DNA from 4 places in the Mesorhizobium sp. P3_B5 genome. Region 3 is predicted to be linked to each of the others. Evidence: predicted binding sites of a transcription regulator. Region 3 holds the regulator's gene; each other region holds the start of a gene.
What was found. Region 3 encodes LexA, which represses DNA repair genes until DNA is damaged. Its sites were predicted from a motif close to TGTTCNNNNTGTGTTCNG; they were not measured.

Region 1 (7,729 bases), 220 kb from region 3:
CGCCTTCGACGATCCCGACGAGATGACGGTCTGGGCGCGTCGGGCCTATGAGGCCGGATGGCGCGCCGGGAAGTAATCGCCTAGAGGGCTTTCGCGATCTTGGCCGCCAGCCGCGCATTGTTTTCGACCAGCGCGATATTGGTCTTCAGGCTCCTGCCGCCGGTGAGTTCGAGGATTTTTCCCAGCAGGAACGGCGTCACCGCCTTGCCGGTCACGTTCAGCGCTTCGGCTGCCTTCTGCGCCGCCTCGATGTAGCCGGCCATCTCTTCGGCTGGGATTTCGTGGTTTTCAGGCACCGGATTGGCGATCAGCATGCCGCCACTGAGGCCAAGCGCAGCCCGAGTCTTGTAGAATTGCGCGATCGCGTCGGCGCCATGCAAGGTCAGCGGCGCGCGGAAAGGCGAATGGCGCGACCAGAAGGCAGGCATCGTCTCGCAGCCATGGCCGACCACCGGCACGCCACGCGTTTCCAGCACTTCCAGCGTCTTTTCGATGTCGAGGATCGCCTTGGCGCCGGCCGAGACGACGATGACCGGCGTGCGCGCCAGCTCGTCGAGATCGGCGGAGATATCGAAGCTTTTTTCGGCGCCCTTGTGCACGCCGCCGATGCCACCGGTGGCAAACACTTTTATGCCGACCATATGCGCCGCGATCATGGTTGCCGCGACCGTGGTGCCGCCGGTGCGTTCCTCGGCGACCGCGAAGCCGAGGTCGGCGCGCGACAGCTTCATGGCGTCACCGGTCATCGCGAGCGACTCGCGCTCGCCGTCGGACAGGCCGATCTTGATGCGGCCGGCAACCACGGCGATCGTCGCCGGAACCGCGCCGCCATCGGCAATGATCTTTTCGACATTGGCTGCCATGGCGCCATTGTCGGGATAGGGCATGCCATGGGTGATGATGGTGCTTTCCAGCGCCACCACCGGGCGCCCAGCGGCCAGCGCCTGCGCCACCGGCGGGTGGATGTCGATGAAGGGGCGGGCGTTTTCCGGTGTCATGATGGTCTCCGATCTGGAGCGGCGCTCCAGCAACAAGAATTCGCCGGTCTCATGCCATTTCCTGCACATCCGGCACAAGGGCCAGCGCTTCGGCAAAGCTGGCCGCCGTGAAGGCCGGCACTGCGTCGGCACTTTCGATGGCGAGCGTCGCCGCCGCAACGCCTTCGCGCAGCGCTTCTCGCAATGGCAGGCCGCGCAGCAGCGCGGCGACCGTTGCTCCCGCCAGCGCATCGCCCGCGCCGGTGACGTCGGCGATTTTTCTGGGCGCAGGTGGTGCAATGGAGAACAGGCCGGCTTCGTCGAAGCCCAGCACCGGACCATCGCCCGCCGTCACCACGCCGCTCTTGAGGCCGACGCCCCTCAGGCCGTCGCCCAGGCCTCGCTCCGTGGCATCGGTGTTTGCCCCGGCCAGCACTATCGCCTCGCGGCGGTTCATGAACAGCAACGCCAGCCCGCCGAGCACCGGCATCAGCCGCACCACCTTGGCCGGCGAGATGGCGATGGCAAACACCGGCTTGCCATCTGCGAGCCCCACCAGGCGCTCCAGTGCAGTCGACGGCAGGTTTGCATCGCACAGGATCGCATCGGCGGCAGCGATTACCTCGCGCACCTTGGAGCGGCGGATCTGCTTGGGAAATGCCAGATCATACAACGCCATGTCGGCAAAGCCGACGATCAGCTCGCCGTCGCGGTCGAGCAGCGCCGTGTAGCTTGGCGTCGTGCGGTCGAGGAATACCGCCGACAGATCGGCAATGCCAGCCTTGGCGATGGCCGAAGACACCGTGTCTGCGGCCGCATCGCCGCCACGCACCGAAAGCAGCGAAGCCGAGACGCCGCGCCGCACGATGCTGCGCAGCGCGTTGAAGACGCCGCCGCCGACATCCTCGCGCATCGTGCCTGGATTGGACGCTGCCGGCACATACGGGCCGGCAACCTGGCCGCGCCGGTCGATATGGGCGCCGCCAACGGCCAGTATCTTTGCGGATTTCACCATGAAGGCGATATGACCTTTGTTATTCGTCGCGGACAAGCGCTAGGCTGTCGGACAGGAGCTTCGCGATCAAGGCAGCGATTCGGCAGGGCAAAACAAGCAACCGGCCTCGATTCATGCCGGACGCGTCGCCAAACCGAAATGTGAAACAAAAATAGAACAAATCCGGAAATCGATTGTTTTTCAGACATTTGATACCCCTTGCCAAACGAGAACAAAAAAGGTACAAACTCGACAGGGATTACGGATTGTCCGGCCTTCATTGACGACCAAGGGGTGATGTATCATGGCTCAGAATTCTTTGCGGCTTGTAGAGGACAAAGCGGTGGACAAATCAAAGGCTCTGGATGCGGCGCTGTCGCAAATCGAGCGTGCCTTCGGCAAGGGCTCGATCATGCGGCTCGGCGCCAACGAGCAGGTCGTCGAGATCGAGACTGTGCCCACGGGTTCGCTTGGCCTCGATATCGCGCTTGGCGTCGGTGGCCTGCCGCGCGGCCGCATCGTCGAGATTTATGGGCCGGAAAGCTCGGGCAAGACGACGCTGGCCCTGCACACGGTGGCCGAAGCCCAGAAGAAGGGTGGCATCTGCGCCTTCGTCGACGCCGAACACGCGCTTGATCCGGTCTATGCCCGCAAGCTGGGCGTCGATCTCGAAAATCTGCTGATCTCGCAGCCCGACACCGGTGAGCAGGCGCTGGAAATCTGCGACACGCTGGTCCGCTCCGGCGCCATCGACGTGCTGGTGGTCGATTCGGTGGCGGCGCTGACGCCGCGCGCTGAAATCGAGGGTGAGATGGGCGATTCGCTGCCCGGTCTTCAAGCGCGATTGATGAGCCAGGCGRTGCGCAAGCTGACCGCCTCGATCTCGCGCTCCAACACCATGGTCATCTTCATCAACCAGATCCGCATGAAGATCGGCGTCATGTTCGGTTCGCCGGAAACCACGACCGGCGGCAACGCGCTGAAATTCTACGCTTCGGTGCGCCTCGACATCCGCCGCATCGGTTCGGTCAAGGACCGCGACGAGGTCGTCGGCAACCAGACCCGCGTCAAGGTGGTCAAGAACAAGCTGGCGCCGCCCTTCAAGGTGGTCGAATTCGACATCATGTATGGTGAGGGCGTGTCCAAGACCGGTGAGCTGGTCGATCTCGGCGTCAAGGCCGGCGTGGTCGAGAAATCCGGCGCCTGGTTCTCCTACAATTCGCAGCGTCTCGGCCAGGGCCGCGAGAATGCAAAACTGTTCCTGCGCGACAATCCCGACACGGCACGCGAGATCGAGTTGGCGCTGCGGCAAAATGCCGGGCTGATCGCCGAGAAATTCCTCGAAAATGGCGGCCCTGAGCGTGGCGAAGACGACGGCTTCGAGGAAGAATCCGGCGCCATGTAGGATGCGGGCAATGTCCGCCTGAGTTTCTTCTTGAGTTCGCGTATCCCGATTGAGTTTGCGTATCAGTGTGTTTCAAACCGCCGGCCTTGAAGCCGGCGGTTTTGTGTTTTGGCGGCGAGGCAGGGCTGGTTCGACTGGCCCGCAAAGCCGCGATTTGGACCAATCCCGTGTTTCTGGACAGGCTGCGGTGTGACCGCTAAAAGGCCAAGTCCGTCCTCCAAGGGCAAAAATCTATTTTCCGCCGGGCCGACCGGCGGCTCTCCTAGAAAAGGCAGCATTCATGAGTGGCGTGAACGAGATCCGGTCGACATTTCTCGACTACTTCCGCAAGGAGGGTCACGAGATCGTCGCGTCGAGCCCGCTGGTGCCGCGCAACGATCCGACACTGATGTTCACCAATGCCGGCATGGTGCAGTTCAAGAACGTCTTCACCGGTCTCGAGAAGCGGCCCTATTCGCGCGCCTCGACCGCCCAAAAGAGCGTTCGCGCCGGCGGCAAGCACAACGACCTCGACAATGTCGGTTACACCGCGCGCCATCTGACCTTCTTCGAGATGCTCGGCAATTTCTCCTTTGGCGACTATTTCAAGGAACGCGCCATCGAGCTTGCCTGGAACCTGATCACCAAGGAATTCGGGCTGGACAAGGACAAGCTGCTGGTCACCGTCTATCACACGGATGACGAGGCGGCCGGCTTCTGGAAGAAGATCGCCGGCTTTTCCGACGATCGCATCATTCGCATCGCGACATCGGACAATTTCTGGGCGATGGGCGACACCGGTCCGTGCGGTCCGTGCTCGGAGATCTTCATCGACCGCGGCGAGCACATCTGGGGCGGTCCTCCCGGCAGTCCGGAAGAGGATGGCGACCGCTTCCTCGAATTCTGGAACCTCGTCTTCATGCAGTACGAGCAGGTGACCAAGCAGGAGCGCATCGACCTGCCGCGCCCGTCGATCGACACCGGCATGGGCCTGGAGCGCATGGCGTCCATCCTGCAAGGGGTGGAAAGCGTCTTTGAGACCGATCTGTTCCGCCATCTGATCGATGCGGCGTCGTCCGCCATCGGGCGCGGTCCCGACAAGGAGACGGTCGCGTCCTTCCGCGTCATTGCCGACCATCTGCGCTCGTCCTCCTTCCTGGTGGCCGATGGCGTGCTGCCGTCGAATGAAGGCCGTGGCTACGTGCTGCGCCGCATCATGCGCCGCGCCATGCGCCATGCGCAGTTGCTCGGTGCCCATGATCCGCTGATGTGGCGCCTGGTGCCGGCGCTGGTGCGCGAGATGGGCCAGGCCTACCCGGAACTGGTGCGCGGCGAACAGTTGATCACCGAAACGCTGAAGCTCGAGGAAACCAGGTTTCGCAAGACGCTGGTCCGCGGCCTCGGCCTGCTTTCCGAAGCGACGGAAACGCTCGGCGCCGGCGATATGCTGGACGGCGAAACCGCCTTCAAGCTCTACGACACTTATGGCTTCCCGCTCGATCTGACGCAGGATGCGCTGCGCCAGCGCAACATCTCGGTCAATCTTGCCGGCTTCACCGATGCGATGGAGCGGCAGAAGGCCGAGGCGCGCAAGCATTGGGCCGGCTCCGGCGACGCAGCCACCGAGACAGTCTGGTTTTCGGTGCGCGAGAAGGCGGGCGCCACCGAGTTCCTCGGCTACGAGACCGAACAGGCGGAAGGCCTCATCCAGGCGCTTGTCAGGGACGGCAAGACCATCGACGCCGCCAGCAAGGGCGAGGCGGTTGCGGTGGTCGTCAACCAGACGCCGTTCTATGCCGAGTCCGGGGGACAGATGGGCGACACCGGAATTATCTCCGGCGAAGGGTTTTCGATCGAGATCTCCGATACGCAGAAGAAGGCCGATGGGCTGTTCGTCCATCTCGGCAAGGTGGCCAGCGGCACCGTCAAGACGGGCGCGACCGTCGAGCTGAAGGTCGGCCATGCGCGCCGCTCCAGGCTGCGCGCCAACCACTCCGCGACGCATCTGATCCATGAGGCGCTGCGCGAGGTGTTGGGGACCCACGTCGCGCAGAAGGGCTCGCTGGTCGCGCCGGAGCGGCTACGCTTCGACATTTCGCACAACAAGCCGATTTCGCCTGAGGATCTCGAAGAGGTCGAGCGCATGGCCAACGAAATCGTCGTCCAGAACAGCCCGGTATCCACGCGCCTGATGTCGGTCGACGATGCCATTGCCGAAGGCGCCATGGCGCTGTTTGGCGAAAAATACGGCGATGAAGTGCGCGTCGTGTCGATGGGCACCGGCTTGCACGGCGCCAAGGCCAACCGGCCCTATTCGGTCGAGCTGTGCGGCGGCACGCATGTCAGGGCGACCGGCGATATCGGTCTGGTGCATGTCGTCTCCGACAGCGCGGTCGCCGCCGGCGTGCGCCGCATCGAGGCGCTGACCGGCGAGGCTGCGCGAAAGTATCTCGACGAGCAGGACCGGCGGCTGAAGGCAACCGCCGCGACGCTGAAGATTTCGCCGGCCGACGTGCCGGCGCGTGTCGAAGCACTGCTCGACGAGCGCAAGAAGCTTGAAAAGGAACTGACCGAGGCGCGCAAGAAGCTGGCGCTGGGCGGCGGTGCGGCGGCCGGTGCGCCGGCCGAAAACGAGACCGTTGCCGGTGTCGGCTTCCTCGGCAAGGCGGTTTCGGGCGTCTCGCCGAAGGATTTGAAGCCGCTGGCCGATGCCGGCAAGACATCGCTCGGCTCCGGCGTAGTGGTGTTCGTCGGCGCCGGTGAAGACAACAAGGCGAGCGTCGTGGTCGCTGTCACCGACGACCTTCTCGGCCGCTTCAGCGCCGTCGACCTGGTGCGCGTCGCCTCGGCCGCCTTGGGCGGGCAGGGCGGCGGTGGCCGTCCCGATATGGCCCAGGCCGGTGGCCCAGATGCCTCGAAGGCCAATGATGCGATCGCTGCGGTGAAGGCTGCACTCGAAGCAGCCTGAAGGCCGCCACATGAAGGTCCTTGTCCTCGGCGGCTATGGTTTGATCGGGGAAGCCCTCGTCGGCCGTCTGCTGCGCGACGGCCATCATGTGACCGGCCTTGGTCGCGATGTCTGGGATGCGCAGCGACGCAGGCCATCGGTCCGCTGGATCGCGGCCGACATGGCGCAACTGCTTGCGCCTGAGGACTGGCTGCCGCTGGTCGCGGGCATGGATGCGGTCGTCAATGCGGCAGGCGCCTTGCAGGACGGCCCGCGCGACCGCCTCGATGCCATCCACCGAGGCGCGGTGGTGGCGCTGGTCGCGGCCTGCGAACAGGCCGGCGTGCGGCGTTTTGTGCAGATTTCCGCGATCGGCGCCGATCCGGCTTCAGCAAATCCCTTTTTCAGCACCAAGGCGCAAGGCGACAGCGCCGTCGCAAGCTCTTCACTGGAATGGACGATCCTGCGGCCGGGTTTGGTGATCGCGCCCGCCGCCTATGGCGGCACCGCACTTCTGCGCGCCCTTGCAGGCTTCCCCGGTTTCGTTCCGGCCGTCCTATCGCGCCAGCTGATCCAGACGGTATCGGTCGCCGAAGTTGCCGAAGCGGTCTCGCGTGCGGTCACTGGATCTCTGCCGCCCCGCCTGGTCATCGATCTCGTCGAAGCCAAGGCCAGATCTCTCGCTGATGTTCTGTCTGCCTTTCGTGCATGGCTTGGCCTGCCGCCGGCGCGGGTCGTGCCAATGCCGGCTATTTTCGGCCGGCTGGCCGGCGCCGTTGCCGATGTCCTTGGCATGCTCGGTTGGCGATCACCCTTGCGCAGCTCGGCCCTGGCCGCGCTGGCGGTTGGCGTTACCGGCAATGCCGCGCCTTGGAGCAAGGTTTCCGACCATCCGCTGCAGCCGCTGGAAGCAACGCTGGCCGACATGCCCGCTCATGTTCAGGAGCGCTGGTTCGCGCGCCTCTGGCTTACAAAGCCCGTCATCTTTACCTGCCTGTCCCTGTTCTGGCTTGCTTCGGGCATCATCGGCTTGATCCGGCAGGACGAAGCCGCGGATATTCTTGTCTTGCGTGGCGTGCCGGCGAATGTCGCTAACATCTCGGTTCTGGCCGGCAGCGCCGCGGATATCCTTGTCGGCGCGGCGGTTCTGGTCCGACCGTTGGCCAAGCGGGCACTGCTGGCGATGATTGCGATCACGCTGTTCTATCTGGCGGCGTCGACGCTTCTCGCTCCCGAGTTTTGGCTCGCTCCGCTGGGACCGCTGGTCAAGACACTTCCCGCGCTTTGTCTGGTGCTTGTGGCGCTGGCGGTTCTGGACGAGCGATGAGTCTTTGGGCTGATATATTGCGCTGGGTGCACGTCATCGGCGCCACGGTTCTCTTCGGCACCGGCGCCGGCATCGCCTTCTTCATGCTGATGGCGCAGCG
Region 2 (7,729 bases), on a different contig from region 3:
TCGAGAAGGGCCGCGAATTGCCTGACGAGGACGACGACAATGCCTATCAGGACAGCGATGACGCCCTGCCCGACGACGCCGAGGAAGCCGCTATCAAGCGCGATCCTGCCAGGCGTGGCGGTCCTTTCGACGAAGTCTAAGCGGAAGTAGTGGTTCTGACAATTTTACGCGTAGAGGCTGCAAAAGTCTTCGCAGTCGGCTATGGCTGCGGCTTCAGGGCCGGGGCCAATAGGACATGGTGCGCGAAAGCTACTCGATCATCGTCGAGATGGAGAATGCCAAGGCGATCGACTGGCACGAGATCGGCGTCGGTTTCGCGGCACTTGCCCGCGAGATCAGGGCTGCAGCCGATCTCGGATATGCGGCAAAGCCGCAAGTCATCTTCGTCCATTCCGGAGAAGCCTTGGACACACCGCTTTTGCAGGATGAGATTGCCGCCAGAGTGCCGGAGCTAGGCATGGCCGCGACGCTGGCCTTCGCCGCCTTGCCCGACGGGCGCTATTACGAGCTGAAGAACCGCGGCATTGCCGAGGCGACGGGCGAGATCGTCATTCTTTGCGATTCCGACTGTGTCGTCGAGCCGGGCTGGCTGCCGGCTTTGCTGAAGCCGTTCGAAAATGCGCGCACGGTGGTGGTGAACGGCTACACCTATCTTGGCTATGATGACTTTGCCTCGCGGACCTTCGCGCTGCTGTGGTTCTTTCCGCTTCGCGACCATGACCAGCGCTTTGCCGCCAAGCGCGCGCTGAACGCCAACAACTGCGCGTTCAGGCGAAGCTGGCTAGCCGGTCATCCGTTTCCGCAAAGCAACGGCTTCAAGGTCTCCTGCACGCTGCTGACCAGGCAATTGCAGGCGGAGGGCCATGAGCTGGTAAGGGTCGAAGCGGTGTCCAGCCATTATCCACCGCGCGGACTGGGGTTCTTTCTGTGGCGCGCACTGGTCACCGGCCGCGACGCCGACCGCAAATATGCGATCCTGACCACCGCCTCACGTCCCCGGCGCGTGCTCAAGGCGCTGCGGCGCTGGGCCTCCACATCCTGGCGCGTGAGCTTGCGCATCGCCACTCAAGCACGCCAGACGGGCATGCCGGTCTGGCAGGTGCCTTTGGCCGTTGCCGCCGGCCTGGCTTTCAACAGCCTGGTGTTCGTCGGCCAGTTCGGCCTGGCGACCGGCCTGATGAGGGACGATGTCGAGCGGGTTCCGGCCTTTGTCGGACACAGCTGACTACAAGCTGAAACCGACAAACAATCCCCACTGACTGGGTCAGCGGAGGTGAACATTCGGCGCGTCTTGCCTGCGTGTGTTGCGCCTCGTCGGCGCGACCGCGAATATTCGCGACCGCCAGATGTGGCTCAACCAATTCGTCTTGCGCATCAATCCTGGTGCATAGAACCAAAAAAGCGCGATGCGCCTATTGGGGGATAGGTGAAGATAGCGCGATTACGGTTGAAAGCTTCTCGCGCTTGATCAGCACAGGCTTTTCGTAGGTTTTCTTCATTGCAATCATTGCTGCCCTCGTTTTCAACAATGCAACATCTCGCTGCGGCGACCGCAGATATTCGCGACCGCCAGACGCCGTGCGCTTATTGAGGGGGAGGTGAAACCTGCTGCGCGATTACGGTCGACAGCTTCTCGCGCTTGGTCAGTACAGGCTTTTCGTAGGTTTTCTTCATTGCAACCATCCTGCCCTCGTTTTCAACAATGCAACATCTCGCTGCGATAAGCGCATTGTCAACCCACGGGGCAGAGATCAGCGACACGTTGGAGCGCCCCTGTGTCCAAATGGACGCAGGGGCGCTCCAACGGTGCCTGGCTAACCGACGCTCGCGGGTCATGCGCTCGTATTTTTCAGTTGTGGTGACCGGCTATCAATTCGACGTGGGCTCGCCCAGCGCTTCGGTCACGAAGGACGCGGCGATCAGATCGTCGGTGTCCAGGCCTAGGGAGCCGTCGTTGCTCCCCATGATGGCAGCGACCTTGTGGAAGGTTTTCATTTCATGCTCGGTAATCTGGGCGTTTCGCATCCTGACTTTCAGATCGGCGACACGCATCCCCAAGGCAGGGGATGTTCCGATTTCTCGTTTCGACATGGTATGTTGCTCCTGCCCCAACCCGCTCTTGTTTTGCCGCCCCACCCGCTTCGCATGCCCGTGCCTGCCTATAAATGAGGCATCGCGAATAGGCCCGAACGTGGGTTGCGATGGATGGTTCCAGCGCCAGACGATCACGAAATAATACAGATGACGCCCAGCAGCGACGCAGTAATAAACTGCGCGACAACCATCGGCTGCAAGGCACTTTCAGATCAGCTCAGTTGTTCGAGAAGTACACTGCCCCAGGCTCCAGCAAGGTACCTGCGGTTGCTGAACCAAGGCGGTCAAGTCCTATGCGCATTTGTGTCGGAGCGGGCGCGGGTGCGAATCGAGGCGATCAGATCGTCGACACGCTGCACTGACGGGGCCGGTGGCCGGCGAACCGATCGCGCCTCCAGGTGATTGTCGTAAATCCGCCGCAACACATCGCGGGCGACCTTGGCGCGCTCCCATGTGCGGCCGAGAAGGGCGCAGCCTCCCAGGCTGGCTGGCGCGTCGGCAACGTCATCCCACACCGTCCAGGTACCGGACGGCTCCGGGCGACAGCGAAATCTCGGTTGGCGATCTTCCATAAGGAGAAACGGCCGGCACGCCCGTTGGTTCGGTCCGGCATGGCGACGTGGTTAACGCTGTTCACGCGATCGGTGCGGCCGCCACGAGCAAGGATTGGCCCGCGCCTCCGAGGGAAGCGCGGGGTTGACAGTTCCGGCCACGCGTCGTGGCGTGGCGGGCAGTGGCCTCAGTGCGAGGCCGCCCGCACTCCCGAGGCCGAGCGCTCCGCCTCGGACGAGAAGACCACGACGGCGAAGATCAGCACGGCAGCGGCGACGATGAGCGAGCCGCCTGCGACGATCGGCTCAAGCGCCGGATTGCCCTGCAGCATCAGGTACAGAGCCGGCAACATCACCACGATGCCAAGCGTGTAGAGGCCGTAGTGGATCATGGCGAGCTTGCGCTCGGCCTTTGCCGGATTGAGCGCGTAGTAGCCGCCGAAGATGGCACTGGTTACCCATCCCAGCAGGTTGATGTGCGCGTGCGCCGGGAAGGCGCCGTGATCGCCCGAGATCGCCATCTGCAGACCGGCGGCGATGCCCAGAATGAGAAACACGATGGCCGTTTTGAAGAAGAGTTCGGAAACCTTAGGCATTTCTTGTCCTCCCAATGCCGTTAAAACCCCGACATCGGGAAGCCTATATCAGCAAATGCAGATACTCCATGCCGTACCGAGGGTTAGCAGCGCCTTTCCCCTTAATGATCGCATGCAGGAACATTGACGCCGGAGGAACAACGCGCCCCACTGCCAGCCGGGGGAGATTGGCAGTACCAACATGCCGTCAAAAAAAGCCGCCGGGCGAACCCGGCGGCTTGATCGTCGACTGAGTCGTTTCAACCGCGATCGGCTTTACGGCGCCGGAGCCAGCTTGGCGGCCATCTGGTCGATCTTGTCGGCCAGCACGCCGTTAGCCCAGTCCGTCACCTCGGTGTCGACGGGCTTGTTGGCCATGTCGGCAAGGGCTGTGTCGAGCGACGGGATGTCGGCAGCAGCTGCGTCGGCTTCATCCTGCGCCGTTTGTGCCGCCGCTTCGGCATCGGCGATTGCTTGCTCCTGATCTGCGATCTGCGCTTCCAGATCCGCGATCTGTGCGTCCTTGTCGGGCGTAATAGCTGGGTCAAGCGCATTCGCTAAAGCGAGCTTCGCGTTCAGATCGGCTATCTTGGCATTGGCCTCAGTCGCCGCCGCAGCCGCCGCCGCAGCCGCCGCATCTGCCGCGGTCTGAGCGTTCTTGGCTACTGCCGACTGTGTCACGAAAGCCTGCACGCCAGCGAACTTCTTGCTCTTGGAATTCATATAGGCGTTGATGTTGCGTTGCAGCGAGTGCAACCGGCCGAGCTTGGCGTTGATATTCTTTTCCTTGGGCACAGAGGCGGTCTGCTCAGTGTCGTCGACGCTTGCAACAGCCTCGGCTTTGGCCACCTGCCCCTTGGCTGACGCCGACTTGCCGTGCGAACCGCTGTTGCCGGATTTGCCGCCGGCGTTGCCGTTTCCACCGCCATTACCATTGCCGTTGCCGCCGCCGTGACCGTTGCCGCCGCCGTGGCCACCACCGTTGCCGCCAGCACCAGCCAGGGCCGGAGATGCCAGCAGCGCGAACGCTGCGAGCGCTGCAAAAAGGGTCTTTCGGGATGTCATGATATCTCCTCCGGGAATCGCCACCGCCGCCAACCGATATGCAGAGGAATATGAGAAATCGCTAATGCCATAGGTAAACTTTAGATAAATGTGGTTTCAATGCGCGAGCGAAGTGGCCGGCGGCGGACGATCCGAATCGAAAAACCGTCGTAACCCTTTGAAATTCCTGGGTGATATGAATAGCCGGGAGGGGTTTGGGCCATTTGGAACGCAAAGGTCCTACACCGATCAGACTATGGTCCTAGCGGCCTCAGTTTGGCCGCGACCAGGGCGCCCACGAAATGTCGGCCCCGGCCTGTTCGTCGAACAACACCGCGCAGCCGCACTCCAGCGCCACTGCCGACAGCGCATTCGCTGCCGCTTCATCCGAGGAGACGAAATCCCCGGTCAGCACCCGCAATTCTTCCACCGCCCTGGCCATCGACACAACCCGCCCGGCAGAGCGGTCGCTTGTGCAGGCTGCGACGACGCAAACAAGATCGATCATTTCAAAGTGGCCCATGTCAGGCCTCCCGCAAAACAGCGTCCCGTCGGCACTATCAACGCGGCTGCGATCGACAATGTTCCCGCAGGAGGGATCCGTGCGAGCCTGTCGGAGTGGACATGCGGCACCCGCGTTCAGGCTTTGTGGTGGTCTTCCAGGGCATTGCGCAGAGCGACGATCTCGTTGCGCGGCGGTTCGCACGGCATCTGCACACCCGGAAGGATGAGGTGAACGCCGACCTCGTCGCCTTTCATCAAGGGCTGATTGCCCGGCGCCGCGCCAGTCAAGGTGCGGCGCCGCATCTCCGCTTGACATAGGGCACGATTTGTTCTGTATTTGTTCTGCAAAACACCCCTCAAAATAGACGCGGCTAATGCTGCAGCGCCGCAAGGAAACGGTCGGGATGGAACCCACCATTCTCCATGCGGATCTCGACGCCTTCTATGCCTCGGTCGAGCAACTGCTCGACCCCTCGCTCAGGGGCAAGCCGATCGCCGTCGGCGGCGGCGTTGTGCTCGCCGCCTCCTACGAGGCCAGGGTTTTTGGCGTGCGCGGCGGCATGCCTGGACGGCGCGCCCGGCAGCTCTGCCCGCAGTTGATCTTCGTTGGCGGCCATTTCAGCGACTACCAGCGGCTCGGCGACGCGGCAATAAAAGTGCTCGACGATTTTACGCCGCTGGTCGAGCGCATTTCCATCGACGAGGCCTTTGCCGATGTCGCCGGCTGCACGCATCTGTTCGGCTCGCCGGCCGAGATCGCCGCCACGATACGCCACCGGGTGCGGCAAGAACTCGGCCTGCCGATCTCGATCGGCGTGGCCCGCACCAAGCACCTGGCCAAGATCGCTTCGCAAGTGGCAAAACCTGACGGGCTGGTGGTGGTCGATCCCGCCGGCGAACTTGCCTTCCTGCATGATTTGCCGGTCGGTCTGATGTGGGGCGTCGGCCCGGCCACCAAAGCGCGGCTGGCCGAGATCGGCGTCGAGACCATTGGCCAATTGGCGAAGACGCACAGCGGCGCGCTGGAGCGACTGCTCGGGCCTGCCGCCGGCGAAAAGCTTGCCGCGCTGGCGTGGAACCGCGACCCGCGAAAACTGGTGACGCATCGGCGGGCGCATTCGGCCGGGGCGCAATCGGCGCTCGGCAGGAAACCGGCCGAGGCCGATGTGTTCGTCCCTGTTCTGCTGCATCTGGCCGACCGAGTCGCCAGCCGGCTCAGAGCCAAAGCGCGGCCCGGTCGCACGGTGACGGTGCGAGTCCGCTTTGCCGACCTCAGCGCCGTGACCCGCTCGGTGACCCTCGATCAGCCGATTTCGGCAACGCTGATGCTGGCCGAGATCGCCGAGGAGCTGGTGCGCGGCGTGCTTGCCGCCTACCCCGGGGAAAAGACCATTTCACTGCTGGCGATCTCGGTATCGCATCTGGAGGAGAGTGCCGAGCTGCAGCTCGAACTGCCGCTCGGCCTTGCCGACGACAAGCAGAGACCCGGCACCAAAAAGGGCCTGGCGCGCTTTGGCGCCGACCGCGCCGTCGACAAGATCCGCCTGCGCTTTGGCAAACAGGCGGTCGGTTACGGCACGGTGGCGCTGGAAGCGGCGCGTTCCGTGCCCGATGCTTTCAGGGAACTAGCCGAGAAGGAACTGTGATAGGGGCATGCCGGACTTGGTCGCCGGCGCGGTGAGGTTGACTGCACCGAGCCATCTGGCATTATCGTGTTGCGTTGGAGGGTGGGAACCCATGAAGAAGACCTATTCAAAACCCGTGCTTGTCAAAAAAGGCAAGCTTTCGCAGGTTACGGCGGAAAACGGGACGAATTCGCAGCGCTAAACGGCGGCGAACAGCTGTTTTGAGTCGGCTTGCGAGTGGTGTCTCGCGAAACGCTTCTAGGCACGAGCGGTGTGATAGCGCCGCACGCCATTGGAGAATAGGAAAATGAAGAAGGCCTATTCAAAGCCGGTGCTGGTCAAAAAGGGCAAGCTCTCGCAGGTCACGGCGAACGGCAACAACTCGATCAACGTGTAAGCTCAGCGGGCAACCACCAGGTCGTCGAGCACGAGTTGCCAATAGTGCTTGGTGGAAAGACGCACGCGTGTCACTTGCGCGAGCATCGGGGCATAGTGAACGGGCGTCAGCGCCGACAAAATGACGGCATCGCTGGCAATCAGCCGGTCGCCAAGCCAGCTCTCCACCAAGGCAACCTCCCCTTCGGACTTTAACCACGCCGCGGTCAGAAGCACGGAGTGAAAGCCGAAAGGCTTTTCGCTGCCGAACTCGGCCGGGTGGCCGCTGCTGGTGTAGCAAGAGTAGTCTCCGGAGACATTGCCGTTGACATAGCCCTCGGCCTCCTTGAGGTAATCACGCGAAATCGCATTCAGGTTGAACCAGTCGAACCCGGCATAGCCGGACGGCACCTTGCGGAACTCGCGCGGGGTGACATCGTCGAAGCCGATCGTCTGCAAGGGCGCTGTGTTGTCGAAGGCGGGGGTTTCGGGTGAGAGCAGGCCGAGATCGGTCGGATAGGGTGACAGGGCCAGCCTGCGCGCAAAACCGCGACCGGCGACGTCGATGGTGTCGGCGTCATCGGGGAGATCGAAGCGGAAGTCGGCTGCATCGGCAAGCGGATGCACGGCCAGCACCTGCCCGTTCTTCTCCACCGACACGGTCGCCGCTGCCGCCACGCGCCCGCTGAGGCGCCGTATCGGGAAAAGACCGACCGGCCGCAGCATCGCTTCGCTGACCATTCCCGTGGGCGAGCCCGGCAGCGGCTGAAAGTGCTGCGACTGGACCTCGTTGGCGCTGCTGGCGCGCCAGCCGGGCGGCACCGAAACCGTGAACCGGTAAATGCCGGGCAAATGGATGGGCGCCTTGCGATGTTTCCTCGACACAGGAAAATTGGCGAAGCCGCTGCGGTTGGTCCGAGCCTGAGACGCAAAGCGGCCACTGCCGTCGTGCAGCCTGACC
Region 3 (7,729 bases):
TGTAGCGCGGCGGCAGGCCCTTGGCGCGTGCCGCCTCGCGCATCGCCTCGAGCTCGGCTGGCGTCTCATAGCTGTAATAGGCCTTGCCCAGGCGCACCAGCTCCTCGGCCACCTCGCGGTGGCGCGGTGCACGCTCGAACTGCGATATGGCCTCGCCGTCCCAGGAAAGCCCAAGCCAGGTCAGCCCATCCAGAATGGCCTGGGTAGCCGCCTCGTTGAAGCGCTCGCGATCCGTGTCCTCGATGCGCAGCACCATAGTGCCGTCGGTGTGCTTGGCATAGAGCCAGTTGAACAGCGCCGTGCGCGCGCCACCGATGTGCAGGTAGCCGGTGGGCGAGGGGGCAAAACGGGTGACGACCTTGTCGGACATGGAACTCTCGGGGAACGTAGGAAGCGGGTGTGGTTTCGCGGACTTTCGCGCGTTGCGCGTTCATGTAGCATAGGAGGTCTAGGGCGCAAGGGGCAGACCCGATGGCTGGACGAGGCCGCAGCGTGGACGACAGCGATGGCGCGACCACAAGCGTCAGCGAACGGTCGCTGTTTGCCGACGTTCCGCTTGTCGAGCAAACGCCGGTTTTGCTGCCGGTGCCAGACCTGGGCATCCCCCCTTCATCGCTCGATGGTCCCACGCCGGTACCAGCTCCCGCGACCGGTCCGGTGTTGCGCTTCCACGGCAGGCTTCGCCGTTCGTCATTGCCCGCAATCCGCCGCGGCATCGCGGTGGCCGCCGGCACGGAACTCGACCGCGGCGTCGCCTTCCTGCTGGTGCCGGTTTTTCTCGCCGCCGGCGTGATCATCTACTTCTCGCTGGCCAACGAGCCGGGCTTTCTGCAACCCATCGCCTTCGTGATGCTGATGGCATCCTGTTCCATTGTCTCGCGGTCGTGGCCGAGGACGCATCTGTGCTGCATGGCTGCGATGCTGTGCGCGCTCGGCGTGGTCGCCGCCAAGCTGGAGACCTGGCGCGCCGGAACGCAAATGCTCGGTTCCGAGATTCAAACACGGCTGACCGCGCGCGTCGTCAGCCTTGAGGAGATGGAAAGCGGCCGCGTCAGGCTGACGCTAGACGTGGTCTCGACCGCTTATCCCAAGCTGCGCTACGCGCCGGAGCGTGTCAGGCTCTCGGCGCGCACGGTTCCCGCCGATATGACCGCCGGTTCCCTGATCACCGGTTATGCCAGGCTGATGGCGCCAACCGGCCCGGTGCGGCCGGACAGCTATGACTTCTCCTTCGACAGCTATTACTCCGGCATCGGCGCCAGCGGCTTCTTTCTCGGCAACCCAAAAACCATTGCCTCGGTGGCCCCCCCGCGGCTTACCGCACGGCTTTCTTCCGCGATCGAAAACGCGCGCGAGAACATTGCAGACCGTATCAGGGGCAAAATCGGCGGCGCAGAAGGTGAGATTGCCGCGGCACTGATTGTCGGCGTGCGTGCCGGCATCCCGGAAGAGATCAATGAGGCGATGCGGCGCACCGGCATCTATCACATCATCTCCATTTCCGGCCTTCACATGGCCTTGGTCGCCGGCACCATCATGGCGCTGCTGCGCGGCGCCTTTGCCCTGTTTCCGGATTTTTCCTCACACCGGCCGGTCAAGAAATATGCCGCGGCTGCCGCGCTCATTTCCATCGCTGCCTATCTCGTCATTTCAGGCGTCGTGGTTGCAGCCGAACGCAGCTTCATCATGCTGGCGGTGATGCTGATCGCCGTGCTGTTCGATCGGGCAGCACTCACCATGCGCAATCTGGCGATCTCAGCCATCGCCGTCATCCTGGTGTCGCCGCACGAAGTCGTCGGCCCGAGTTTCCAGATGTCCTTCGCCGCCACCGCGGCGCTGGTCGGCGCCTATGCCGGTTGGTCCGACTACCGCGAGGGCAAGGCAACGTCACCACCGCCTCGGCGCTCACTGCCAGCCTTCCTCAGTCGAAAATTCCTGCTGGCGACAGGCGGTCTGGCCATGACCTCGATCATCGCCGGCAGCGCCACCGCGCTGTTCGCCATATGGCATTTCCAGCGTGTGTCGCCGCTCAGCCTGTTCGCCAATCTGGCCATCATGCCGATCGTCTCCGTCGTCATGCTTTTGGCCGTGATCAGCGCCCTTGCGATGCCGTTTGGCGCCGATGGAATACCACTGTATTTGATGGGCAAGGGGCTGACGGCGATGATCGCCCTGTCGGCATGGATTTCGGAGCGCTCGCCGATCGATGCGGTCGGGTTGATCTCGCTCAAATCGGTGTTTCTGACGACCATCGCGCTGATCATCGCCACCATGGCGACGACATGGCTTCGGCTGGCAGCACTGCCATTTGCACTCGCAGGCCTGCTGACGATTTCCGACACACGCACGCCCGACGTGCTGATTTCCGAGGACGCCCATCTGGTTGCGCTGCCGATTGGCGGCGGTGAGCTGGCCCTCAACCGGGCGCGTTCGAACGAATTCACGACCGACAACTGGAAGCGCGCCCTAAAGTCCGAAACCATCGTCGAGCCCGAGACGTTCGACAACAGCAGCGAACAATTCGATATTGCCGACCCGACCGAATTGCCGCCAGGCTCGCCCTTCTATTGCAAAGCCGGGCTGTGCCTTGCACGGCATCCCTCCGGCGCGATCGTCGCCTATGTCGAAGACCGCAAGAACGCGTGGAAAGCCTGCTCTTTCGCGACCCTGATTGTCATCGACGACGCCACCGCCTATGACCCTTGCCGCGATCCGCTGGTCCTTGTCGTCAACAAACGACAACTTGCCCGTTCGGGCAGCGCAGCCATCTTCTTCGATCCGCAATCGGCGACCAGGCCGGCAGAGATCGACTTTGCCGTCGACAAGCCATACCGCCCCTGGCACGTCCAACGAAAATTCTCTCGCGAAGCGAGGGGGCTACCGCCCTACAAGAAGCCCGAAAAATCAGCCGTCAAGCCGGCTCAGTAACGGCGGATCAGCCCGACCAACTTGCCTTGCACCTTGACCCGGTCCGGGCCGAAAATGCGGGTCTCATAGGCCGGATTGGCGGCCTCGAGCGCGATCGAGGCGCCCTTGCGGCGGAACCGCTTCAGCGTCGCTTCCTCGTCATCGACCAGCGCCACGATGATCTCGCCCGGGCTGGCGGTATCGGCGTTGCGGATGATGACCGTGTCGCCGTCGAAAATGCCGGCCTCGATCATCGAATCGCCCTTCACCTCCAGTGCATAGTGTTCGCCGCCCATGATCATGTCCGGTGGCACCGAGATCGAATGCGTCTGGTGCTGGATGGCGTCGATCGGCACACCGGCGGCAATGCGTCCCATCACCGGGATCGACACGGCGGCGACCACATCGTCGTCATTGCCGGCCGAAGGCATGCGCGAAGGCGCTGGCTTGATTTGCCGCCCGAGGCCGCCTTGTCCAAGACTGCCCTGGATAACGCTCGGCGAGAATTTGCGCGCTGCGTTGAGGCCGGGCGCGATCGAGTCCGGCAGCCGCAGCACTTCCAGGGCGCGGGCACGGTTGGGTAGCCGGCGAATGAAGCCGCGTTCTTCCAGCGCCGTGATCAGCCGGTGAATGCCTGACTTGGAGGCAAGGTCCAGCGCTTCCTTCATCTCGTCGAACGACGGCGGAATGCCGCTCTCCTTCAGTCGCTCATGGATGAACATCAGAAGTTCATGTTGCTTGCGCGTCAGCATGGCGGCCCCCAAGGGTTTCGAACCAGAGATTTCGAACCAGAATCAGAAAAACAAACACAGAACAAACACTATCTGTTCCAGTTGTGTTCCGCAACCGTTTAAAGTTTAATGAATATGTTAGGGCTCTGGAAACGATACCGCCGCGCCAACGGCACCGCCGCGCTTTCACCGGTTCGCGCCTCATCGCCTTGATTCTGCTTCCGTTTGCCGCCTCTGGGTTCCCAAAAGGCGGCATTGGAATCGGCCGTCAGTCGGCAAAGATGGCGGGCAATTGCAGCCATATCGACGGGGCGATTTGGTTAATGCACCGTGAACGAAACGAAGTCAAAACGCCAACCTTGGGCAGGTTTGGCTCCTGATTTTCAGCACCTGGTCGGACAGCTTGTCATCGGTGGAACCTTGCCGCGCGATGCCAGGTGGTGGAAAAGCGCTGGTGACCGATGGATGCCGTCGTTCCGGCGTTGCGTCGAATGTTGGGGGAGCAGACAAACCATGACAGGAATTCCCGATCTGGCGGCCATCGAGGCGATGGATGCCGCGGATCCGCTGCGCGCCATGCGCGACCGCTTTGTGCTGCCGCAAGGAGTGATCTATCTCGACGGCAATTCGCTGGGGGCTGCCTCGCATGCCGCTTTCGACGAGTTGCGCAAGGCGGCGACCGAGGAATGGGCGCATGACCTGATCCGCGCCTGGAACACGGCCGGCTGGTTCGACATGCCGCTCGAGCTCGGTGACCAGCTTGGGCGCCTGATCGGCGCCGCCGCCGGCCAGACGGTGGTCTGTGACACGACCTCGGTCAACATTTACAAGCTGCTGCACGCCGCGATGGCCATGCGGCCGGAGCGGCCGGTCATCGTCGCCGAGGGTGACAGTTTTCCGACCGACCTCTACATGGCCGAAGGCGTGGTCTCGACGCGAAAGAACACTCAGCTGCGCCTTTCGGGTTTCGACGCGCCTGATATCGAAGAGCTGATCGACGAACGCACCTCCGTGGTGCTGGTCAACCACGTCAACTACAAGTCGGGCGAGCTGCGCGACATGCCGGCGCTGACGCGCAAGGCTCAGGATGCCGGTGCGCTGATCGTCTGGGATCTCTGCCACACCGCCGGTGCGATGCCAGTCGAACTGGACAAGGCAAACGCCGACTTCGCTGTCGGCTGCACCTACAAATACCTGAATGGCGGCCCGGGCGCCCCTGCCTTCATCTATGCGGCCGAGCGCCATCTGGCCGACATCCAGCAGCCGCTCACCGGCTGGTGGGGCCATGCAAGGCCCTTCGCCTTCGAGCCGGGCTATGCCGCCGGCATTGGCATCCGCCGCTTTCTGTGCGGCACGCAACCGGTGCTGTCGATGCGCACGCTGAAGGGCGCGCTCGACATCTGGAGCGATGTCGACATGACGGCGGTGCGAAGCAAGAGCATTGCGCTGGCCGACCTGTTCATCGAACTCGTCGAGGCCAAGTGCAGCGCTTACGGGCTGACGCTGGAAAGCACCCGCGACGGCAATAAACGCGGCAGCCAGATTTCGTTCGCGCACGAGCATGGCTACCAGATCATGCGGGCGCTGATCGAGCGTGGCGTGATCGGCGATTTCCGCGCGCCCTCGACCATGCGCTTCGGCTTCACCCCGCTCTATGTCGGTTATGCCGATGTCTGGCAGGCGGTCGAGGTGCTCGAAGACATCCTGCGCAGCGGCGCCTGGAAGGACGCGCGCTTCGCCGTCAAGACGGCTGTCACCTGATCGGGAGCGCTGGTATCAAACGCCTTTCGGCGCGCGCAGCCGGAAGCGCTGGATCTTGCCGGTCTGCGTCTTGGGCAAGGCGTCGACGAATTTCACCGAGCGCGGGTATTTGTAAGGCGCGATCGTTGCCTTGACGTGGTCCTGCAGGCGTTTGACGGTTTCCTGGTTTGCTGAGACGCCTTGCACCAGCACGATATGGGCTTCGACGATCTGGCCGCGTTCGATATCTTCGGCGCCGATCACCGCGCATTCGGCGACGTCGGCATGCGAAAGCAGCGCCGCCTCGACCTCCGGCCCGGCAATGTTGTACCCGGCGCTGACGATCATGTCGTCGGAGCGGGCAGCAAAGTGGAAGAAACCGTCTTCATCCTGCAGAAAGGTGTCGCCGGTGAGGTTCCAGCCGTCGCGGACATACTCCTTCTGCCTGATATCGGCCATGTAGCGGCAACCTGTGGGGCCGCGCACCGCCAACCTGCCTGTCGTGCCGCGCGGCACCTCGCGCATCTCGTCGTCGACGATGCGCGCCTCATAACCGCCAACGGGTTTTCCGGTTGAAGCCGGTTTCATGTCACCAAAACGGTTGGAGATGAAGATGTGCAGCATTTCGGTGGCGCCGATGCCGTCGAGGATCGGCTTGCCGGTCTTCTGCGTCCATTCCTCGAAAACCGGCGCCGGCAACGTCTCGCCGGCCGAAACGGCGACGCGCAGCGACGACAGGTCGGCGCCTTCATCCATCGCCTTCAGCATCGCCCGATAGGCGGTCGGCGCGGTGAACGAGATGGTCGCCCTGTAGGTCTCGATGATGTTGACCATGTTGGGCGGCGTCGCCTGTTCGAGCAAGGTCGCGGCGGCGCCGAAGCGCAGCGGGAAGATGGCGAGCCCGCCAAGGCCGAAGGTGAAGGCGAGCGGCGGTGAGCCGACAAAGATATCGTCCGGCGTCACCTCGAGGATTTCGCGCGCATAGGCGTCGGCGATGATCAGCAGGTCGCGGTGAAAATGCATCGTCGCTTTCGGCACGCCGGTCGTGCCGGAGGTGAAGCCGAGCAGGGCGACGTCGTCGCGGCCGGTCTTCACCGCGGCAAAAACGACCGGCTTGTCGAGCGCCGCGCGATCGAGTTCGGCATCATGGTTGGCGGTGCCGTCGAAGCCCACGACCTGCTTCAGGAACTGGCTGTCCCTGGCGCAAGCCGCCATCTCGTCCATCAGCCTGACATCGCACAGCGCCAGGGTTATCTCCGCCTTGTCGACGATCTTGGCCAACTCGCCGGCGCGCAGCATCGGCATGGTGTTGACGACGACCGCACCCGCCTTGGTGGCGGCCAGCCAGCAGGCGACCATGGCCGGATTGTTGGCCGAGCGGATCAGCACCCGGTTGCCCGGCCTGACGCCAAAATTCTCGACCAGCGCGTGCGCCAGACGGTTCGTCCAGTCGGACAGTTCCTTGTAGGTGCGGCGGCGGCCATTGCCGATCAGCGCGGTATGGTCGCCAAGGCCTTTTTCGACCAGCCTGTCGGTCAGTTCGACCCCGGCATTGAGAAAATCGGGATAGGCAAAGCCGTCGAGCAGGAAGTTTGGCCATTGCTCCTGCGGCGGAAGATTGTCGCGGGTAAATGTGTCGGTATGGGCTGTCGGTCCAAGCATTTCGCGGCTGTGTCCCCACCTGCTTTGTGACCATGGCGTGCGTTGCCTGGACAGGCAACATCGCATCTGCCGAAAATTGTTTCAAGCCTAAAGGTTTTCGCCTCGAAGCATTGACGGCGCCCCGCGCCATGCTCATTGCTACGTTGCAAAAGCCACATCGCCAGGGGGAGGGCGCCAGTGCTCGAACATCACATTGCCGATTGGGACAACGCCTATGCCAACGGCGCCAACATCGCCGGCAGCGACCGCTGGCCCGCGGCATGGGACGAGCCTGCGCAGGCCTTTCGCGACGCTCTTTCGGCCAAGGGCAGGGCGCAGCTCGACATTGTCTACGGCGATAACTCACGCAACCGACTCGATCTCTTCTTACCCAATGCCGCGCCCAGGGGGCTCGTTGTGTTCATCCATGGCGGCTACTGGATGACGTTCGACAAGAGTACCTGGTCGCACCTCGCCAATGGCGCTGTCGGTCACGGCTATGCGGTGGCAATGCCGTCCTACACGCTCTGCCCCGACATACGCATCGGCGGCATCGCCAGCGAAGTCGGCGCGGCGATCGGCAAGGCGGCGGCGCTGGTCGAAGGGCCGTTGATGTTGACCGGGCATTCCGCCGGCGGCCATCTGGCCAGCCGGATGGTGACGACAACCACGCCTCTGGCGGTCGATGTCGCGCGGCGCATTCGCCATGT
Region 4 (7,729 bases), on a different contig from region 3:
GGCTGGGTCGGCATCGCCAATGTGATCGCCGATCCCGAGGCCATAGCGGGGCGCTTCGGCATGCTCACGCGTCTTGCGACCGTCGAGATCGGCGGCTGGGTACTGCCGCTTGTCGGGCTTGCCTTGGTCGCACCGCGCGTCGGCATTGGCGGGCGCTTCGTCCATTATGTCGTCGCCTACAATTGGGCGATGGCAATTGCTGCCTGGGTGTCGCTGCCGTCAGCGTTGCTCAGCCTCTTTGTGCCCTTCACCGACCAATTCGTCCTGCTGATGATGCTGGCGCTGTTTGTGTTCTCGCAGGTGCTGATCTGGCGGATGACCAATGCGGTCATCGGCAAGGGCGCGGCAGTTGGCAGCGCCGTCTTTTTGGGCATGTTTGTCGCGTCGCAGCTTGTGTCCTACGCGCTTCAGATGCTGCTCGGCATTTCCATGCCGGATGTGTCCGTCTCCGGATAATCGACACCGATGAGAAAAAGCCCGTCGGGCGGCGCCACCTGGCCGCAAGCGGCGCGATCGTGCGCTTCGAGCGCAGCCTTGAGATCGGCAATGGTCCAGCCCCCTTCGCCGACGCGTTTCAGCGAGCCGACCATCGAGCGCACCTGATTGTGCAGGAACGAGCGCGCGGAGGCCCTGACTTCGATCACGTCGTCGACCCGGCTGACATCCAGGCGGTCGAGTGTGCGGATCGGGCTGTCGGCCTGGCACTGGGTCGAACGGAAGGTGGTGAAATCATGCCGTCCGAGCAGCAGCTTTGCCGCTTCGTGCATGGCAGCGGCGTCGAGGCGCTTCGGTACCCACCACACCTTGCCCTTGTCGAGCGCCGCCGGCGCGCGGCGATTGACGATGCGGTAGAGATAGTGGCGAGCGACGGCCGAGAACCGTGCGTCGAAACCATCCGGCACGGCGGCTGCCCTGAGGATGGCAATGCGGGCACCGGCCATCTGCAGATGGGCGTTGAGGGCGTCGCGCACCTTGTCGTTCGGCCACGCCTTGACGAGGTCGACATGCGCCACCTGGCCGGTGGCGTGGACGCCGGCATCGGTGCGGCCGGCGCCGCGCAACGAGACCTGCTCGCCGCAGAAGCTCTCTATCGCCTGCTCTATCGCCTGCTGCACCGTGGGCTGGTCGGCCTGGCGCTGCCAGCCGGCAAAAAGACTGCCGTCATATTCGACGTCGAGGCGAAAACGCGGCATGCCCTGCGGTTGCTCTCGCCTAGGCGGCGAGAGCGGAGCTGAAGGCCGAGGCGTAGACCAGCCTGCCGGCCTCGGGCGCCTCGCCCCAGGTCAACGCCTGCAGCGCTTCGCCCTGATACTCGCTGTCGAACTTTTCGGCGCGCGCATGGGTGTAGCCGAAGCGGCCATAATAGGCGGGGTCGCCGAGCACCACGGCCAGCGTCTCGCCGGCATCCTTGAGGCGGATATGCGCCTCGCGGATCAGCGCGCCGCCAATGCCCGAGCCATGGAAAGACGGCTCGACCGCCAAAGGCGCCAGCGCCACGGCTGCAAACTGCTTGCCACCGTTCTGGACGAACAGCCTGGAAAACAGGATGTGGCCGACCACCTGGCCGTCTTCTTCCGCCACCAGTTCAACGACGGCATCGCCGCCGGTGACCAGCGCGTCGACCAGCCCGGCCTCCGCCTGCTGGCCGAATGCGTGTTCCTCGACGAGGCGGATCGCCTCGCGATCCCGCGGCATCGCCGCGCGTATCGACATCATGCTCATGAGAATTTCATTCCTTTTTCGAGCTTGGCTCCGCGCAGAAACTCCTGCACGGCAATGGGCCTTCCGCCCGCGCGTTGAACTTCGACCAACCTGATGGCGCCTGTCCCGCAGGCGACCGTCAGCCGGTCATCGAGAATTCCTCCCGACTCGCCCAAATCCCCAGAAAGCGACAGGCCATCCGAAAGCGTCGAGCGAAGCAGTTTCAGCCGTTCTGTGCGGCCACCAATTTCAGTTTCGCACCATGCGCCGGGAAAGGGCGACAGGCCGCGAATGTGATTGTGGACTTCGCCCGCAGGCCGCGTCCAGTCTATGCGCGTCTCCGATTTATCTATTTTTCGGGCGTAGGTCACCCCCACAGTCGCCTGTAGGGTAAATGTCAGACAATTTGTCGCCAACTGCGCCAGCGCTTCTACCATCAGCGCGGCGCCAATGCTCATCAAACTGTCGTGCAGCTCGCCGGCCGTCATATCGGGTTCGATGGCGCACTTTTCAACCATTGCCACCGGACCGGTGTCCAGACCCGCTTCCATTCGCATCACCATCATGCCGGTCTCGGTGTCGCCAGCCATGATGGCGCGCTGGATGGGGGCGGCACCCCGCCAGCGCGGCAACAGCGAGGCGTGGCCGTTCAGGCAAGCGAGCCGTGGCGCTTCGAGAATGGCGTTGGGCAACAGCAATCCATAGGCGACGACCACGGCGACATCAGCCTGCAAGGTGCTGAAGGCCTGCTGCTCAGCCTCGCCTTTCAGCGACACCGGCGTCCGCACCTCGATATCAAGCCGTTCCGCCTCGCGCTGCACCGGCGATGGTGTCAGCTCCAGCCCTCGGCGACCAGCGGCACGCGGCGGCTGGGTGTAGACGGCAACGATCGCGTGCCCGGCCTCGGCAATCGCCCGCAGCGTCGGCACGGAGAATTCAGGCGTACCCATGAAGACGACGCGAAGGGGCATTTTTCTTCCGGGACCTTGCTTTGTGCCTGCGCTGTTAAGTCGGCTCAGGCTTCAAACGGGTTTACCAGCTTCAGGTCAAGTCCGTCGAAGTCGCGAACATTGCGCGTGGCAAGCGTGGCGTCATGCACCATGCAGATTGCGGCGATCATGGCGTCCTTGGTTTCAACAGGTCTGCCAGCCAGCCGTCTTGCGGCGGTAATGCGGCCATACTGTTCCGCAGGGACATCCCCGAAAGGCAGAATTCGGCCAGAGAATTCGCCCCTGATCCTGGATATGCTCTGCAGAAGGCCATCCCGGCGTACGGCCTCCTGGACGAGGTACGCTCCGAAATAGAGCTCTGCAAAAACAATGGTGGAAAGAAAAAGTGTCGCCGGTTCTTGGTCATTCAACCAGGCGAGAACGTTTTGGCTTCGCTGCCGGGCCAGCACGTCCGAGATGACGTTTGTGTCCAGTACGATCATTCCGGTCAACGGAAATCAGGCGGTCCACGGTCGGCCTCGCTTCGCGACTTCGTTATCTCCTGAATTTCGTCGTCGGTGAAACTATCATCGCCAACGAGGGAATAGAGGCGATCCCCGGCTTTTTCAGTGCCGGCACGCTGTGTTGCAAAACCCTTCTGGATCAAAACGACCGCTTCCTCGGAAAGGCTGCGCCTGTTCAGCCGCGCACTTTCCTCAAGTCGCCGTTTCAATTCCGGATTGATCCCACGGATCAGCATGTCACCCATTGGCATCTCTCTGTTTGATATCATTGATATCACGGCAGGCCGACATTTTCAATCGAAGGTTTGTAGACCAGAGCAGCTGAGGCTGACGGCTAGTCGGCACACGGGCAAAGCCCTATCCCACCAGCTTGCCTGGCACCTTGTCCCTGGCGAGCTTCTTGAACTTCTTCACCACCATGTCGCGCTTCAGCTTCGAGATGTGGTCGATGAACAGCACGCCATTGAGGTGGTCGATCTCATGCTGCAGGCAGGTCGCCATCAGCCCTTCGGCTTCGAGTTCCTGCGACTTGCCGTCGCGGTCGAAATATTTCACCCGCACGGCCGCCGGCCGCTCGACCTCGGCATAATAGTCCGGGATCGACAGACAGCCTTCCTCATAGACCGAGCGCTGGTCGGCGCTTTCGAGGATTTCGGGATTGATGAAGACATGCGGCGCCGGTGTCTCGTCTTCCTTGGCAAGGTCGATCACCAGCATGCGCAGCGGTTCGCCGATCTGGATTGCCGCAAGGCCGATGCCGGGCGCGTCATACATGGTGTCCAGCATGTCGCCGGCCAGTTTGCGCAAGGCGCCGTCGACGCGCTCGACCGGCTTGGAAAGCTGGCGCAGGACGGGATCGGGAAGGATGATAAGCGGCTTGATCGACATGCTTTCTCACCTAAGACCTCGCGCGAAAAGCGTCAACCGGGGCGCTTGCGGTGTCGTTCACGTTTTGATCTGTGCCGGCGGGCCGAATCATCTATGCTGCCCAAATGAATGATCTGACATCAATCCTTTCCGAGCCTGTTGCCCGGCTCGGCGCCACGACGATCACGCTCGGTCATGCGCTGGCGTTCGGGGCGATGCTGTTTCTAGGCCTGTTTCTGGCACTGGTCGTTGCGCTGTGGCGGTCGGCCAAGGCGCGGACCATCGCCGCCGCGGAGGCAGCCGACCATGCCCGCGACGCCGAGGCGCGGATGGCCGGCATCCTGCAAAGCCAGAACGAGATGCAGGGCCGCATGGGCGCCATCGCCGACGTGTTCGGGGCAAGACAGGCCGAGCTCAACCAGTCGATCGGACAGCGCCTCGACGCGATGACCGGCCGCCTCGGCCAGACCATGACCGAGCAGACGAAATCGACGCATGAGAGCCTGGCCAAACTGCAGGAGCGGCTGGCGGTGATCGACACCGCGCAAGGCAACATCCAGTCGCTCGCCGGCCAGGTCGTGCAGTTGCAGGCGATCTTGTCCAACAAGCAGACGCGCGGCGCCTTCGGCCAGTCGCGCATGGAGGCGATCGTCGCCGACGGCCTGCCGATGGGCGCCTACGAGTTCCAGGCGACGCTGTCGAATGGCAGCCGGCCCGACTGCCTGGTGAAGATGCCGAACGGCGCGCCGTCGCTGGCCATCGACGCAAAATTTCCGCTGGAGGCCTGGAACGCCATCCGCGCCGCCGATGGCGCCGATCTACAGAAGGTGGCCGCGCAGGCCTTCCGCCGCGACATCGAGATCCATGTCCGCGATATCTCGGAAAAATACCTGATCCAGGGCGAGACGCAGGACACCGCCTTCATGTTCGTGCCGTCGGAATCGGTGTTCGCCGAAATCCACGAGAATTTCGATGCGCTTATCCAGAAGGCGCACCGCGCCCGCGTCATCATCGTTTCGCCGTCGCTTTTGATGCTGTCGATCCAGGTCATCCAGGCGATCCTCAAGGATGCCCGCATGCGCGAGCAGGCGCATCTGATCCAGGGCGAGGTGATCCGGCTGATGGAGGATGTCGCGCGCGTCGACGAGCGGGTGCGCCGGCTGCAGACGCATTTCACCCAGTCGGCCAAGGACATCGACGACATTCTGGTGTCGACGTCGAAGGTGACCAAGCGCGGCCAGAAGATCGAGGCGCTGGAGTTCGGCGTGCAGCCTGGCGAAGGTGATGCAGGCACGGCCCAGATTGCACGGCCGGCGGTAGCGAAAGCCGAAACGCGCGTCGCCGATTCCAAGACCGGGCAGCTCAGGCTACGGGTCGTCGAAGGCGACGACTGAGAAGATGCCGCGCGGGACTACTGCTCCTCCACGACGCTGATCCCCTCGAATTCCGGAAGCCAGTGCAGCGCCGACCGGTGCCACTTCTGTTGTGTCGGGACCAGATCCTCGCGCTGCCGCGCGGTCCCCGCTCTGATCCCATACACCTTCGGCCCGTCGCCAACCGACGTCGCGTAGAGATGCGAACCGCAGTCGCCGCAAAAGCCCTGCGCGCGCTTGGCGCCGCTCGACCCCGTCTTGATATAGACCTTGGGCGTGCCCCTGGTAATCCGGTACCGGCTCTCAGGCGCGGGAACGGTGACGCGAAAGGCCGTGCCGGTCAGTTGCTGGCAATCCGTGCAATGACAGATAGAGGTCTTTTGCGGGTCGACCTCCGCCTCATAAGTGATGGCGCCGCAATGGCAACCGCCGTCGATCTTCATCCTGGTTTCCTCCCGAAATCCGTCCTGTAATCTTAGCGCGGCGGGGTCGTCAGGCAATGGCCGGCGGCTAGTCCAGAGCCTCTCCGGCCGCTGCCTCAACCGCCTTGCGCCGCCGCTCCCAGGTTCCGGTCGTCTGCGGCTTGACGAACAGCCGGGTTATCTCGGGCATTTCCTTTTTCAGCCGGGCTTCGATGCGCTCGACGCAGGCCTCGATCTCGGGCGCCGCCAAATGATCCTCGAACTCGATGCTCAGGCCGGCGACGATTTCCCGGGGACCCATATGCAACGTCAGCACGCCGTTCGCCCGCTGCACCGCCGGGTCTTGCTGGGCGATGGCCAGCACTTGTTTCTGCACCTCGGGCGACGCCGGTTCGCCCAACAGCAGGCTCTTGCTTTCACGCGCCAGGAAGATCGCGGTGGCGCCGAGGATCAGAGCGATGCCGATCGAGGCCGCGCCGTCGAGTTGCGGCATCCCCAGCAGCTCCGCCGCCAGTATGCCGGCAAAAGCGACGATCAGGCCGAGAAGGGCCGCACTGTCCTCGAACAGCACGGTGTAGACGCTGGGGTCCTTGCTCGATTGCACCGCTCGCAGCCAGCCCTGCCTGCCCTTCTGCTTGCGGAACTCCTTCAGCGCCACCCACCAGGAACTGCCTTCGAAAAGGAACGACAGGCCAAGCACGATGTAGTTCACCATGGCATTGGCGACCGGCTCGGGCGCCAGCATGTGGATCACGCCTTCGTAGAACGACACGCCGGCGCCGAGCGCGAAGACCAGCAGTGCAACAATGAAACTCCAGAAGTAGAGCTCGCGACCATGACCGAGCGGATGCGTGCGGTCCGGCGGACGCGCGGCGCGGTGCATGCCGTAGAGCAGCAGGCCGCCATTGCCGGTGTCGACCAGCGAGTGCACGCCTTCCGACAGCATCGCCGAACTGCCGGTGAAGAAGGCGGCGGCGAATTTGGTCAGCGCGATCGCGAGATTGCCGGCGAGCGCCGCGTAGATGACCTTTTTCGACCCGCCATGCGCCGCCATGGTGTGTACTGTCCTGGTTGATGTCTTGAGCTTAGCGGAGCACCCGCCCAAGCTCCACAGCCATTCACAAGGCGGGCTTGCAGATGCGCCTACTCGACGATTTCGTCGGTCCACACCTTGAAGCCGGTGAGCAGGCCCGGGCCGAAAATATGGGTCAGCGGCACGTCGGCTGCGTCGCGGCCGGAGGCGATCAGGATGCGGCCGATGCGCGGTGCGTTGTTGCGCGGATCGAAGACATGCCAGCGACCGCCGAGATAGACCTCCATCCAGGCGGCGAAGTCCATACTCGCCCAGGGTTTGGGCAGGCCGATGTCGCTGATGTAGCCGGTGCAGTAGCGCGTCGGGATGTTGAGCGCGCGGCAGAAAGTGACGGCAAGATGCGCGAAGTCGCGGCAGACGCCGCTTTGCTCGCGATAGGCTTCGGCGGCGGTGCGCGTCGGCCGCGCATTGCCGTAACTGAAGACGATGTGGTTGTGGACGAAATCGCAGACCGCCTGCACGCGTGCAATGCCGAGCGGTGTGTGACCGAACAGCCGCCAGGCTTCGCTGGCCAGCAGGTCGCTCTCGCAAAAGCGGCTGGGCAACAGGAACAAAAGCGTGTCCGACGGCAGGTCGCGCACCTCATGCTGCCAGGCCATCAGGTCGCCCATTTCGAACGTGCCGGGGTCGCGGATCACCGCATCGGTGCCGAAGGTGAAGCGGCCGGGCGGGGCGACAAAACGGTTGCACCAATTGCCGAAACTGTCGCGGTAGCTCTGGATCGGCACCGGCGGATTGGAGGTCAGGAAATCCGGGCGCTCGAGATCGGATGCTCTGCTATAGTGGACGTTGAGCATCGCGATCAGCGGCGTTTCCTGCG

Region 1: recA (recombinase RecA) is a predicted target of LexA. The motif match lies at 2,134-2,151, and genes of this name have one in related genera.
Region 2: dinB (DNA polymerase IV) is a predicted target of LexA. The motif match lies at 5,096-5,113, and genes of this name have one in related genera.
Region 4: AC1DVW_RS05040 (DNA recombination protein RmuC) is a predicted target of LexA. The motif match lies at 4,097-4,114, and genes of this name have one in related genera.

The regions. Positions count from the first base shown of each region.
Region 1 covers NZ_JBFUGR010000005.1:214,318-222,046, forward strand. Annotated here, with positions in the region: gene AC1DVW_RS15220 (TfoX/Sxy family protein) at 1-76, shown strand, start outside; gene AC1DVW_RS15225 (pseudouridine-5'-phosphate glycosidase) at 81-998, opposite strand; gene AC1DVW_RS15230 (carbohydrate kinase family protein) at 1,048-1,992, opposite strand; gene recA (recombinase RecA) at 2,276-3,376, shown strand; gene alaS (alanine--tRNA ligase) at 3,657-6,323, shown strand; gene AC1DVW_RS15245 (SDR family oxidoreductase) at 6,334-7,629, shown strand; gene AC1DVW_RS15250 (DUF2269 family protein) at 7,626-7,729, shown strand, end outside.
Region 2 covers NZ_JBFUGR010000001.1:520,523-528,251, reverse strand. Annotated here, with positions in the region: gene AC1DVW_RS02570 (hypothetical protein) at 1-140, shown strand, start outside; gene AC1DVW_RS02565 (glycosyltransferase) at 236-1,225, shown strand; gene AC1DVW_RS02560 (putative RiPP precursor) at 1,585-1,674, opposite strand; gene AC1DVW_RS02555 (hypothetical protein) at 1,870-2,091, opposite strand; gene AC1DVW_RS02550 (hypothetical protein) at 2,834-3,241, opposite strand; gene AC1DVW_RS02545 (hypothetical protein) at 3,497-4,309, opposite strand; gene AC1DVW_RS02540 (hypothetical protein) at 4,536-4,787, opposite strand; gene AC1DVW_RS02535 (hypothetical protein) at 4,904-5,071, opposite strand; gene dinB (DNA polymerase IV) at 5,173-6,414, shown strand; gene AC1DVW_RS02525 (hypothetical protein) at 6,793-7,729, opposite strand, start outside.
Region 3 covers NZ_JBFUGR010000005.1:431,075-438,803, forward strand. Annotated here, with positions in the region: gene gltX (glutamate--tRNA ligase) at 1-370, opposite strand, end outside; gene AC1DVW_RS16360 (ComEC/Rec2 family competence protein) at 472-2,928, shown strand; gene lexA (transcriptional repressor LexA) at 2,922-3,659, opposite strand; gene kynU (kynureninase) at 4,152-5,399, shown strand; gene AC1DVW_RS16375 (AMP-binding protein) at 5,415-7,040, opposite strand; gene AC1DVW_RS16380 (alpha/beta hydrolase) at 7,218-7,729, shown strand, end outside.
Region 4 covers NZ_JBFUGR010000002.1:12,958-20,686, reverse strand. Annotated here, with positions in the region: gene AC1DVW_RS05075 (transporter) at 1-456, shown strand, start outside; gene truA (tRNA pseudouridine(38-40) synthase TruA) at 408-1,193, opposite strand; gene AC1DVW_RS05065 (GNAT family N-acetyltransferase) at 1,213-1,722, opposite strand; gene fmt (methionyl-tRNA formyltransferase) at 1,719-2,672, opposite strand; gene AC1DVW_RS05055 (PIN domain-containing protein) at 2,717-3,133, opposite strand; gene AC1DVW_RS05050 (FitA-like ribbon-helix-helix domain-containing protein) at 3,139-3,399, opposite strand; gene def (peptide deformylase) at 3,512-4,042, opposite strand; gene AC1DVW_RS05040 (DNA recombination protein RmuC) at 4,147-5,415, shown strand; gene AC1DVW_RS05035 (GFA family protein) at 5,433-5,837, opposite strand; gene AC1DVW_RS05030 (cation diffusion facilitator family transporter) at 5,905-6,870, opposite strand; gene AC1DVW_RS05025 (transglutaminase-like domain-containing protein) at 6,960-7,729, opposite strand, start outside.